3 regions of the Oceanobacillus sp. M65 genome follow, and region 1 is predicted to be linked to each of the others. Evidence: riboswitches for the same ligand, from Rfam matches in the RefSeq annotation. Region 1 holds a riboswitch; each other region holds the start of a gene.
The links. Region 1 has a riboswitch for S-adenosylmethionine ahead of ACTWPF_RS04390 (SDR family NAD(P)-dependent oxidoreductase). Riboswitches for the same ligand answer to the same signal wherever they lie in the genome.
Positions count from the first base shown of each region.

Region 1 (3,277 bases):
ATCAATTAGATAAAGTAACTGTTGATGCCTGTACGTGGGCGATTTTCCCTAATGAAGGGCCGTTCCCATCAACACTACAAGAAACCATGGCAAAGACCTATTCAGAATGGCTCCCCTCTTCCGATTATGAAGTAATCCCTGCTCCTAGCTTTTCGTTTACAAAAATGGATGAAAAGAAAGTAGATTACGCGTATAGTGAAGTATGGATTCCTGTGAGGAAAAGATAAACGCTAGGACTTACAATGGATCAAGAGCAACGCTGATATGGTGGCGTTGCTCTTTTTAAAATGCTTGAAGAAATGATTATAAAAATCTTACCCCTTTGCACTACGATGATTACACCTAATAATTAACCGATAGCTATCTATGCAAACTGTTTTCTTAATTCTTCTATAAAGTTTTCAAGTACATCTAATCTATTTATAACTTCGGCCTTTTTTTCCTCGCTAAGTATTTCAGGGTTCTCTATGAACAGATTATTCTCAAGTTGCTTACAGCAGCTTTTGATTTTATCAAGATAGTCTTTGATTTGCTTTTCATCCACCGTTTGTATTGTAATTTCCTCCAGTAGCTTTTTAGTTTTTTCAATTTTTCCCTCACCTTCTTTTAAGTCTTTTCGCAGTTTATTCAATTCCTTTGTTATCTTTTCTAATTGCCCTGGGTGAGGTTATACTGCTTTTTATACTCCTCCAATTTCTTTTCAAGCTCCTTGTTATCTAAACGACTAATATAATCAATCTTGGTCTTTTTTACTTTCTGAATTGACAATCTGGAAAGGGAGTCTATCTCATGCCTTCCATCTGGGAGAATAATTAGCCCAGCTAAAAAAGTAGCCTCTGCCCCTGAACCCTGAAACTTATTTAAACTAAGCATTACCTCTTCTAAATCCTTTTGATCTTCTGGAGATAAATCCCCTGCTTTATCTATTAACCTATACTCTTTATTTGCCGTCCCCAAGCCCCTCCTTTTTACCCATGTCTATTGTGGCTGGGGATTGTCCTATTCGCCTTTCATAATAATTTATGAGAGTTGGCCTCTTTCAAATCGACGTTTCAGGTCATCGAACGGGTTATATAAAGATCCAGTAAACAACTCGCCTTAATAGAAATCCAGAATAATAATGTATTCTATAAATGAAGATTAGGAATAATAGCCCCCAGACACCAACTCTCTATTTCATAATTATCAAAAAAATAACTTGACGCTCATTTCATTTTGCTGTATCTTTAATCTACAAATTACATATCGCGAATTTTCTTATCCAGAGAGGTGGAGGGACTGGCCCTACGATACCTCGGCAGCAGCTCTTTTAGAGTAATGTGCCAATTCCAGAAGCGTAACGCTTGAAGATAAGAAGAGTATTTTAACGTTGACGTTTAAGGTCTCTTCTTGCTATAGAAGAGGCCTTTTTTGTTTGCGTCTAGACTTTCGCAAACTAAGGAATACAGCAGGGCAACAGGAAAGGAGTATGTTTTCTATGTATACGATGGATTTGACCGATAAAGTGGCCATTGTCACTGGTGGTGCACATGGCATTGGAAAGGCGATTGTGGAGGCATTTTTAGATTGCGGGGCAAAAGTTGCGGTTGTAGATATGGCTGAGACACATGATGAAACAACAGTTAATACGTTTCACGTTCAGGCAGATGTGTCCAATCCAGAACAAGTAACCGAGGTGGTTGATTCGGTTATTGATCATTTTGGCAGAGTTGACATTTTAGTCAATAATGCCGGGATTTCCACGATGGACTATTTTGTTGATATAAAAGAACAGGACTGGGATAAAACAATCGATGTGAATGCAAAAGGGGTCTACCTTTGCATGCAAGCCGTTGCGAAACAACTACAAGCTCAAGGCCAAGGTGGAAAAATCATTAACATTGCCTCACAAGCTGGGAAAAACGGCTACCAACTAATGGGTAGCTATGTTGCTTCAAAACACGCGGTTCTAGGGATGACAAAAGTAGCTGCACTAGAACTAGCCAAAGACAAAATTAATGTGAATGCCGTTTGCCCAGGAATCGTGGAAACAACGATGAAACAATCAGAAAGAGTGATTGGTGGAAACCTACGCGGTCTTCAAGCTGAAGATATTAAACACGAAGATAATTCACAAGTTCCCTTGGGAAGAACTGCTGTACCTGCAGACATTGCGAATGTCGTTGTTTTTCTTGCATCAACGTACTCAGATTACATGACTGGCCAAGGAATTAATGTTACGGGTGGGATGACAATGAACTAATCTCTTGTTACATGCTCACCCACTAAAAACTAAATTGAAGGAGGATATTTTGATGGCTAATGCGAAAAAAGGAAATGCACTTGCACTACTTCCGCTACTGATCTTTGTATTACTATTTATTGGCACTGGCGTTATTTCTGGAGACTTCTCCAATATGCCATTAAACGTTGCGATTATTATTGCGGCGGCTTTTGCTCTCGCCATGAACCGAAAAGAAAAGCTATCTAGAAAGATTGATATCTTTACGAAAGGCGCAGGACATCCGAATATTATCTTAATGGCGGTAATTTTTGTAATGGCCGGGGCATTCGCTCAAACAGCTAGAGACATGGGTGCTGTAGATTCCACCGTAAACTTAGGATTATCCGTTATTCCTCCTAATCTATTAATGGTTGGACTGTTTATTGTAGGTTGCTTCATCTCTGTTTCAATGGGAACATCCATGGGTACCGTGGCCGCACTAGCACCAATTGGCATTGGAATCGCAGAACAAACAGGGATACCAATGGCGCTTGCAATGGGAACTGTTATAGGTGGCGCAATGTTTGGAGATAATCTATCAATGATTTCCGATACAACCATTGCAGCTGTCCGGACCCAGAAAACAAAAATGAGTGATAAATTTAAAACCAACTTTTTCATTGTTCTACCTGGAGCAATTGTAACCGCGGTTCTTTTATGGATCGTGACTGCAGGAGCCGAAATTGACACCATTGGCGATTACGCATTTGATTTCGTGAAGGTTTTACCTTATATAGCAGTACTCATTGCAGCCTTAGCTGGCGTTAATGTCTTAGTCGTATTAATTGGCGGCATCGTGTTTGCTGGGATCATTGGCTTAATAGACGGTTCTTATACGTTATCTGGTTTCATTCAAGCAGTTTCACAGGGAATCATGAATATGGAAGATATTGCAATTGTTGCCCTATTAATTGGTGGTATGATTGGAATTATCCAGCATAACGGCGGGATTCAGTGGTTATTAAATTTTGTAACGCGTAGAATTAAAACGAAAAAAGGTGCGGAGCTTGGGAT
Region 1 covers NZ_JBQQCJ010000001.1:920,311-923,587, reverse strand. Annotated here, with positions in the region: gene ACTWPF_RS04405 (AraC family transcriptional regulator) at 1-227, shown strand, start outside; gene ACTWPF_RS04400 (hypothetical protein) at 365-631, opposite strand; gene ACTWPF_RS04395 (hypothetical protein) at 649-957, opposite strand; SAM riboswitch class I at 1,255-1,356, shown strand; gene ACTWPF_RS04390 (SDR family NAD(P)-dependent oxidoreductase) at 1,478-2,242, shown strand; gene ACTWPF_RS04385 (Na+/H+ antiporter NhaC family protein) at 2,295-3,277, shown strand, end outside.

Region 2 (3,277 bases), 840 kb from region 1:
TTTGATTTTTGTATACGTCTAGCTCCAGCTCCCAGCGACTAGCGTGACTTCTTTCTCCTCCGTGCGATAAGTCAATATCAGCTCCCTTTGGTCGCTTTATTTCCTTTATCTCCTTTGGAGAAATCCAGTCCGTACGTCGCTAAACGGGCGCTGTCGCTTTTGATTTTATCTTCTTCTTATTTTTTTGGATAAAATATTTCCGGTGGATTGTAATCCCTGAACCATGACGACGAGTATTCCTACTGTTATTAGCATTACCATGGTGTCGAACCGCTGATAACCAAAGGTAATGGCCAGGTCTCCTAATCCGCCACCACCAACTGCTCCTGCCATGGCTGAGGCTCCAACCAATCCAATTGTTGCAATGGTTGCCCCTAACACGAGGGAACTAAGAGCTTCTGGTATAAGAAAGCGAATAATTATTTGCCAAGGTGTTGCTCCCATTGACTGGGCAGCTTCCATCACACCTGGATCTACTTCTAAAAGAGAATTCTCTATTAATCTTGCAATGTATGGTCCTGCAAATAACACCATTGGTACAATAGCTGCGGCCGTGCCTATTGAGGTTCCAACAACTAATCTAGTAAATGGAATGACTGCGACCATTAAGATAATAAACGGAATAGAACGAAATATGTTTACTATTGCATTTAAGACCGTAAAAATATACTTGTTTTCCCATAAGTGTCCTTTACGTGTCACAACAAGGACAATTCCTAATACCAACCCTATAATCATAGAGAAAAATAGGGCGACTGCTACCATTACAATGGTTTGCCATAATGCCTCTGTAATTTGTTGCCAATCAACCAACATCTGCTAACACTTCCTTTACACTTACTTTTTGCTGATGAATATGCATAATGACACGGTTAATTTCTTTTTCTTCCCCTTCAAATTGCACGATAAGATTTCCAAATGGTACGCCCTGTAATTCTGTGATACTACCAAACAGAACATTTACCTCTACCTCGTATTGCTTTGCGATTTGCGACAACAATGGTGTTCCAGTAGACTCACCAACAAAGACAATTCGATAAATTTGGTTATGTGCGTCTTGTCTTTTTACTAACTCGTATACGGAATCTGGGATTTGATCATGCATTACCGTACTGACGAAGTTATGAGCTGTGGTCGTTTGCGGCTGAGAAAAGACATCAAATACAGAACCAGATTCGACTACTTTTCCATCTTCCAGCACAGCAACTTTATCGCAAATTTCTCTAATTACGCCCATTTCGTGCGTGATAATTAAAATGGTGATATTGTATTCCTGATTAATTTTCTTTAAAAGTTTTAAAATAGCATTTGTTGTATCTGGGTCAAGGGCTGATGTTGCCTCATCACATAAAAGAATGGATGGCTGGGTTGCAAGAGAACGGGCAATCCCAACTCGCTGTTTCTGTCCCCCAGAAAGTTGGTCTGGATAGCTGTCAGCTTTGTCACGCAAGCCGACAAAATCAAGTAGTTCATAAACACGCTTTGTTACTTCCTTTTTTGGAGTTTTGCTTAAAAGTAAGGGCATTGCGACATTGGTAAACACGGTTTTCGAATTAAGTAAATTAAAATGTTGAAAGATCATCCCAATGTTTCGCTTTGCCTCCCGTAGTTCCTTAGGTGAAAGTGCTTGTAAGTTTTGCCCATTCACGGTCACTGTTCCGGATGTTGGCTGTTCGAGTAAATTAACACATCGAATGAGCGAGCTTTTTCCAGCACCACTAAACCCAATCACACCATATATCTCTCCCTCTTCTATGTGGAGATCCACATTATCCAGTGCTTTTACACCTTCTGCCTTTTCGCCGTATACTTTTGAAACCTGATCAAATGTAATCATCTACTTCCTCCTGCTCGTTGTAGTTTCAAATTAAAAAGCCTCTTCTTATAAGATAAGAAGAGGCAATGAACTAGTATCCTCCTCTTATCTTTACAGACCTTCGTCTGTTGGAATTGGCACGTTGCTTTAAAAGCACGTTGCCGAGGTATCAATGGGCCAGTCCCTCCACCTCTCTGGATAAGAAGTAATGCATATTTAATTTTGTCGTTAAGAAGAGTTATTTCGTGTAAAATCAAAAAATCCCTTCTTATAAAAATAAGAAGGGATCAGCTATGTACGATCATCCTCTTCTTATTTTTCAGGCTCGCATTCGCCTGTTGGATTTAGCACAGTACTATTAAAAGTCCGCTGCCGAGATATCAATGGGCCAAGTCCCTCCATCTCTCTGAATAAGAAGTAATGCATATTTAATTTGTTGTTGCTACTTACAATACTACCAGCCTTTCAATCTGTCAACAGATTTTTTTACTTTTTTTATATTTCGTACAATTGGCCTAAAAGTAGTTTCACCTTTAAAAATATGCAAAAGGACTGTCTTCGCAGTTACGAAAACAGTCCTTTTATAATTGTTTCAAGCTTATTTAATGGCTTCTTTGCCACCCATATAGGCACGTAATACAGGAGGAACAATGACAGAGCCATCCTCTTGTTGGTAATTCTCCAGAATAGCTGCAACGGTTCGACCAAGTGCCAATCCGCTGCCATTCAAAGTATGAACAAACTCTGGCTTCGCATTTGCTTCTCTGCGGAAACGGATTCCTGCACGTCTTGCCTGAAAGTCTTCAAAGTTAGAGCAAGAAGAAATTTCCCGGTACGTGTTTTGGCTAGGAATCCATACTTCAATATCGTATTTCTTCGCTGCTGTAAATCCAAGATCACCAGTACACATGCTCATGACACGATATGGTAACTGTAATAGTTGTAATACCTTTTCAGCATGTCCTGTCAGGTTCTCCAATGTCTCATAAGAATCTTCTGGCTTAGCAAAGTGAACGAGCTCCACTTTATTAAATTGATGCTGACGAATAAGGCCTCGTGTATCCCTACCAGCAGAACCCGCTTCAGAACGGAAACAGCCACTGAAAGCTACGTATTTTTTAGGAAGATCATCTAGATTTAAAATTTCATCACGATGATAATTCGTAACAGGTACTTCTGCTGTAGGAGCCATGAAGTAATCCCACTCTTCTAGCTTGAAGGCATCTTCTTCAAACTTAGGAAGCTGACCTGTTCCTGTCATGCTAGTGCGGTTGACGATATATGGTGGAAGCATTTCCTCATAGCCATGTTCATCTGCATGTAAATCCATCATAAAGTTTAATAAAGCGCGCTCTAGTCTGGCTCCAAGCCCTTTATAAAAGACGAAACGGCTTCCTGTTACTTTAGCTGCGCGTTCGAAGTCAAGGATATCAAGGTTTGTCGCAATATCCCAATGAGGTT
Region 2 covers NZ_JBQQCJ010000001.1:79,330-82,606, forward strand. Annotated here, with positions in the region: gene ACTWPF_RS00435 (methionine ABC transporter permease) at 166-816, opposite strand; gene ACTWPF_RS00440 (methionine ABC transporter ATP-binding protein) at 806-1,837, opposite strand; SAM riboswitch class I at 1,919-2,021, opposite strand; SAM riboswitch class I at 2,126-2,233, opposite strand; gene serS (serine--tRNA ligase) at 2,415-3,277, opposite strand, start outside.
Region 2: linked by a shared signal. The riboswitch ahead of ACTWPF_RS00440 (methionine ABC transporter ATP-binding protein) and the one ahead of ACTWPF_RS04390 (SDR family NAD(P)-dependent oxidoreductase) in region 1 are both predicted to bind S-adenosylmethionine.

Region 3 (3,277 bases), on a different contig from region 1:
CTTTCAGCAAATAAATAAAGGACTTTTAGCAAGGGAAAAAGATCCTTAATAACGCGTTTACGCTTTGCGCATACTGGACTTAGCCTAAATGTAAAAAGGAAGAGGAATTGTTACATTCCTCTTCTTGAAGTTTTTATCCCCAAATCTCTTTCCCAATCTCAACTATAAATTTTAATTTATTCCACTGATCTTCTTCCGTTAATTTATTTCCGTGGTGGGTTGATGCAAATCCACATTGTGTGCTCAAGCATAGTTGATCTAGCGGAACATATTGAGATGCCTCTTTAATTCGTGCTTTAATAGATTCTTTGTCCTCTAGCTCCCCATTTTTTGATGTGATTACACCAAGAATAACCTGAGCTCCGCCAGCAGGGATATGTTTTAGCGGTTTGAAATCACCAGAACGCTCATCATCATATTCCAAGAAGAATCCATCTACTTTCTCTTTGGCAAACAAAGTGGATGCGATTAAGTCATAACTCCCTTCAAATGCCCAATTGGATCGATAGTTTCCACGACATAAGTGTGTCGTCACAACTAAATCGTCTGGTTTTCCTTCCAGTACCTCATTAACAACGCGTAATGCCAGGTTTATTAGTTTTTCCCTTGAATATTTCCCTTCGTTAAACGGAATATCTGGTGAAGAAAGACCAGCAATATAAACATCATCGAATTGTAGATAGCGAACCCCAGCTTCATAAAAAGCGTGTAATGCATCACGGTATGTTTGAATAACATCATTGGCATATTCATCAATGTCAGGGTAAATTTCTTCATTAATTATTCCTTGATTGAAGAGTTGATTAGGGCTAGGGATTGTTTGTTTGGCAACTGCACGCCCAGCAACGATATCATTGAATTCAATGAAATCTTTAATGAAAGGGTGATCGGGATTAAAGGAAACCTTCCCTATATTTCGGACATTATATCTTTCAGTCTCCTCATTTCCATTAAAAACATAGCCTACGTCTGGAACATATCCTTCTATCCCGTTTAGATGCTCTAAGAAATCAGTGTGCCAGAATCTACGTCTAAACTCGCCATCCGTCACCGCATTCAAGCCAATTTCAATCTGCTTATCAACAATACGCTTAATTTCCTTTGTTTCGATCTCACGCAATTGTGTAGCAGAAATTATTCCTTCTTTAAATTCCTTTCTTGCTTGATGAATGCTTTCCGGTCGTAATAAACTTCCTACTTGATCCGCTTTAAAAGGTGCTTTCGTTAAGGTAATTGACATGTTAAATCCCTACTTTCGTTTTATTTTTTATAAACGCAATTCAACTAAACTAGTAATAAACGTATCTATTTTATGTAACCAACAAAAAACCCCCTTCTTAACAAATAAGAAGAGGGTTGGATACGTAAAAATTTTCTCTTCTTATCTCCAAGCTTAACGCTTCTGGAATTAGCACAGTACAAATGTCTGTTGCTGAGGTTTCAATGGGCCAGTCCCTCCACCTCTCTGGATAAGAAAAATCATATGAAATTTTTTGATTAGTCAATATACTACAGTTGTCGGATCAAAATGTCAAGGGGATATTAGAAGATTGTTATTATAAGAGGTGGCGAATGACATGGGCCATGGTGTGAAAAGTGGTATGAACATATCGCCATTAGGGTATCTAGTAAAGGAATGGTTGAAAAAATTAACCCAATCGCAACATAGAAATAAAACAAATAGGGGGAGTAGGAATAGTATGGGTGATAATAGTGATCATAAATCGTCAAACCAGTCCAGTAGGGTGCAAGAGAAACCAGAAAGGCAATATTTATTCCCGTCTCAGGTAATGGAGACGTTTAGCGAAAAAGGGAAAGAGCACCTTGATACAAATATGCCTTCCCAGTTCATTCTTTCTTTAAAGGCTGGTTCGTTTATGACCTTTGGAGCTCTTTTTTCAGTGTTGCTTGCTATCGGTATTGATGCTAAAGGGCTTACCTATCTTTTGCAGGGACTTGGATTTACAGCAGGGTATCTAATGGTATTTGTATCAGGTTCTGTTTTGTTTACTGAAGTAAATGTACTTTTGCCAACATCTTATTTACAAAAGTCTTATTGGAAGAAAAATAAATACGTCAAATTCTGGGTCGTAGCCTATATCGGAAACATTGTTGGTGCGTTGTTTGTGGCTTTATTAGTAATCAGTTCAAACTCCATGACACCTGAATTCACGAAAGAGATAGAAACCCTTCTATCTCATAAAATGAAATTTGCTGAGAATGGATGGATTGGCTGGTTTCAAGTAGTTGTGTCTGGTATTCTCGCAAATTGGCTTATAGGAATGGCTGCCTTTCTAACCACAGCGGCTAGGGATATGGTCGGTAAAATTTTGGGCACAGCTTTACCTGTCATACTTTTTGTGGCTGGGAATTTTCAGCATAGCGCAGCAAATATGGGGTATTTCAGTTTAGGCCTCTTTACATCTGATAAGTATGTATGGCAGGAATATGTCTTACAAAACCTAATCCCCGCAAGTATTGGCAATATCATCGGAGGAGCCATTTTTATTTCCTTGCTCTTTTCATACGCATTCCGAAAAGAGATGCGAAGTTCATGAGGTTAGTAGAGAATTGTGTTAAAGAAGGTAAAATATAATTCATCATAGTGCGATAAACTTTACCTGAGAAGGAACTGGCCAGTAAAAGTGAATAAAATTTGAGAAGAAAACCCCTTTATGGTTATGATTACCAAAAGGGGTTTTGAGTTGATAATAATAATTCTTAACCGAACTCCATAAATGCATTTTGAATTGGAGGCAAATTCTATTGGGAAATCTAATGAAGCGATTTGTTTATAGACCTACTTCATTCGCTGCATAGGTAGCAATTTCATTACTGAAACCTTCATACTCTAGCTGTTCTATTAACCCACTTTTTGAGAATGCAGTATAATCCAAGTAGTCTTCCGCCATTTTTACTGCTTGTTCTTTCCAATTTACATTAATTTTTTCTACTGCATAAGTAGCATCCTTATTATTAAAGCCTTCATATTCTAACTGTTCTATTAAGCCACTTTTTGCAAATGCCGTATATGCTACGTAATCTTCCGCCATTTTTACAGCCTGTTGCTGTGACATCGTTTCTTTATTTTCTTGCTTTTCGGCTTCTGCTTTAGCCTTTTCTTCTTCCTCTTGCTTTTCAGCCTCTGCTTTAGCCCTTTCTTCTTCCTCTTGCTTTTCAGCCTCTGCTTTAGCCTTTTCTTCTTCCTCTTGCTTTTCAGCTTCTGCTTTAGCCTTTTCTTCTTCCTCTTGCTTTTCAGCTTCTGCTTTAGCCTTTT
Region 3 covers NZ_JBQQCJ010000004.1:33,963-37,239, forward strand. Annotated here, with positions in the region: gene ACTWPF_RS15280 (5-methyltetrahydropteroyltriglutamate--homocysteine S-methyltransferase) at 134-1,240, opposite strand; SAM riboswitch class I at 1,379-1,476, opposite strand; gene ACTWPF_RS15285 (formate/nitrite transporter family protein) at 1,701-2,558, shown strand; gene ACTWPF_RS15290 (Ltp family lipoprotein) at 2,793-3,277, opposite strand, start outside.
Region 3: linked by a shared signal. The riboswitch ahead of ACTWPF_RS15280 (5-methyltetrahydropteroyltriglutamate--homocysteine S-methyltransferase) and the one ahead of ACTWPF_RS04390 (SDR family NAD(P)-dependent oxidoreductase) in region 1 are both predicted to bind S-adenosylmethionine.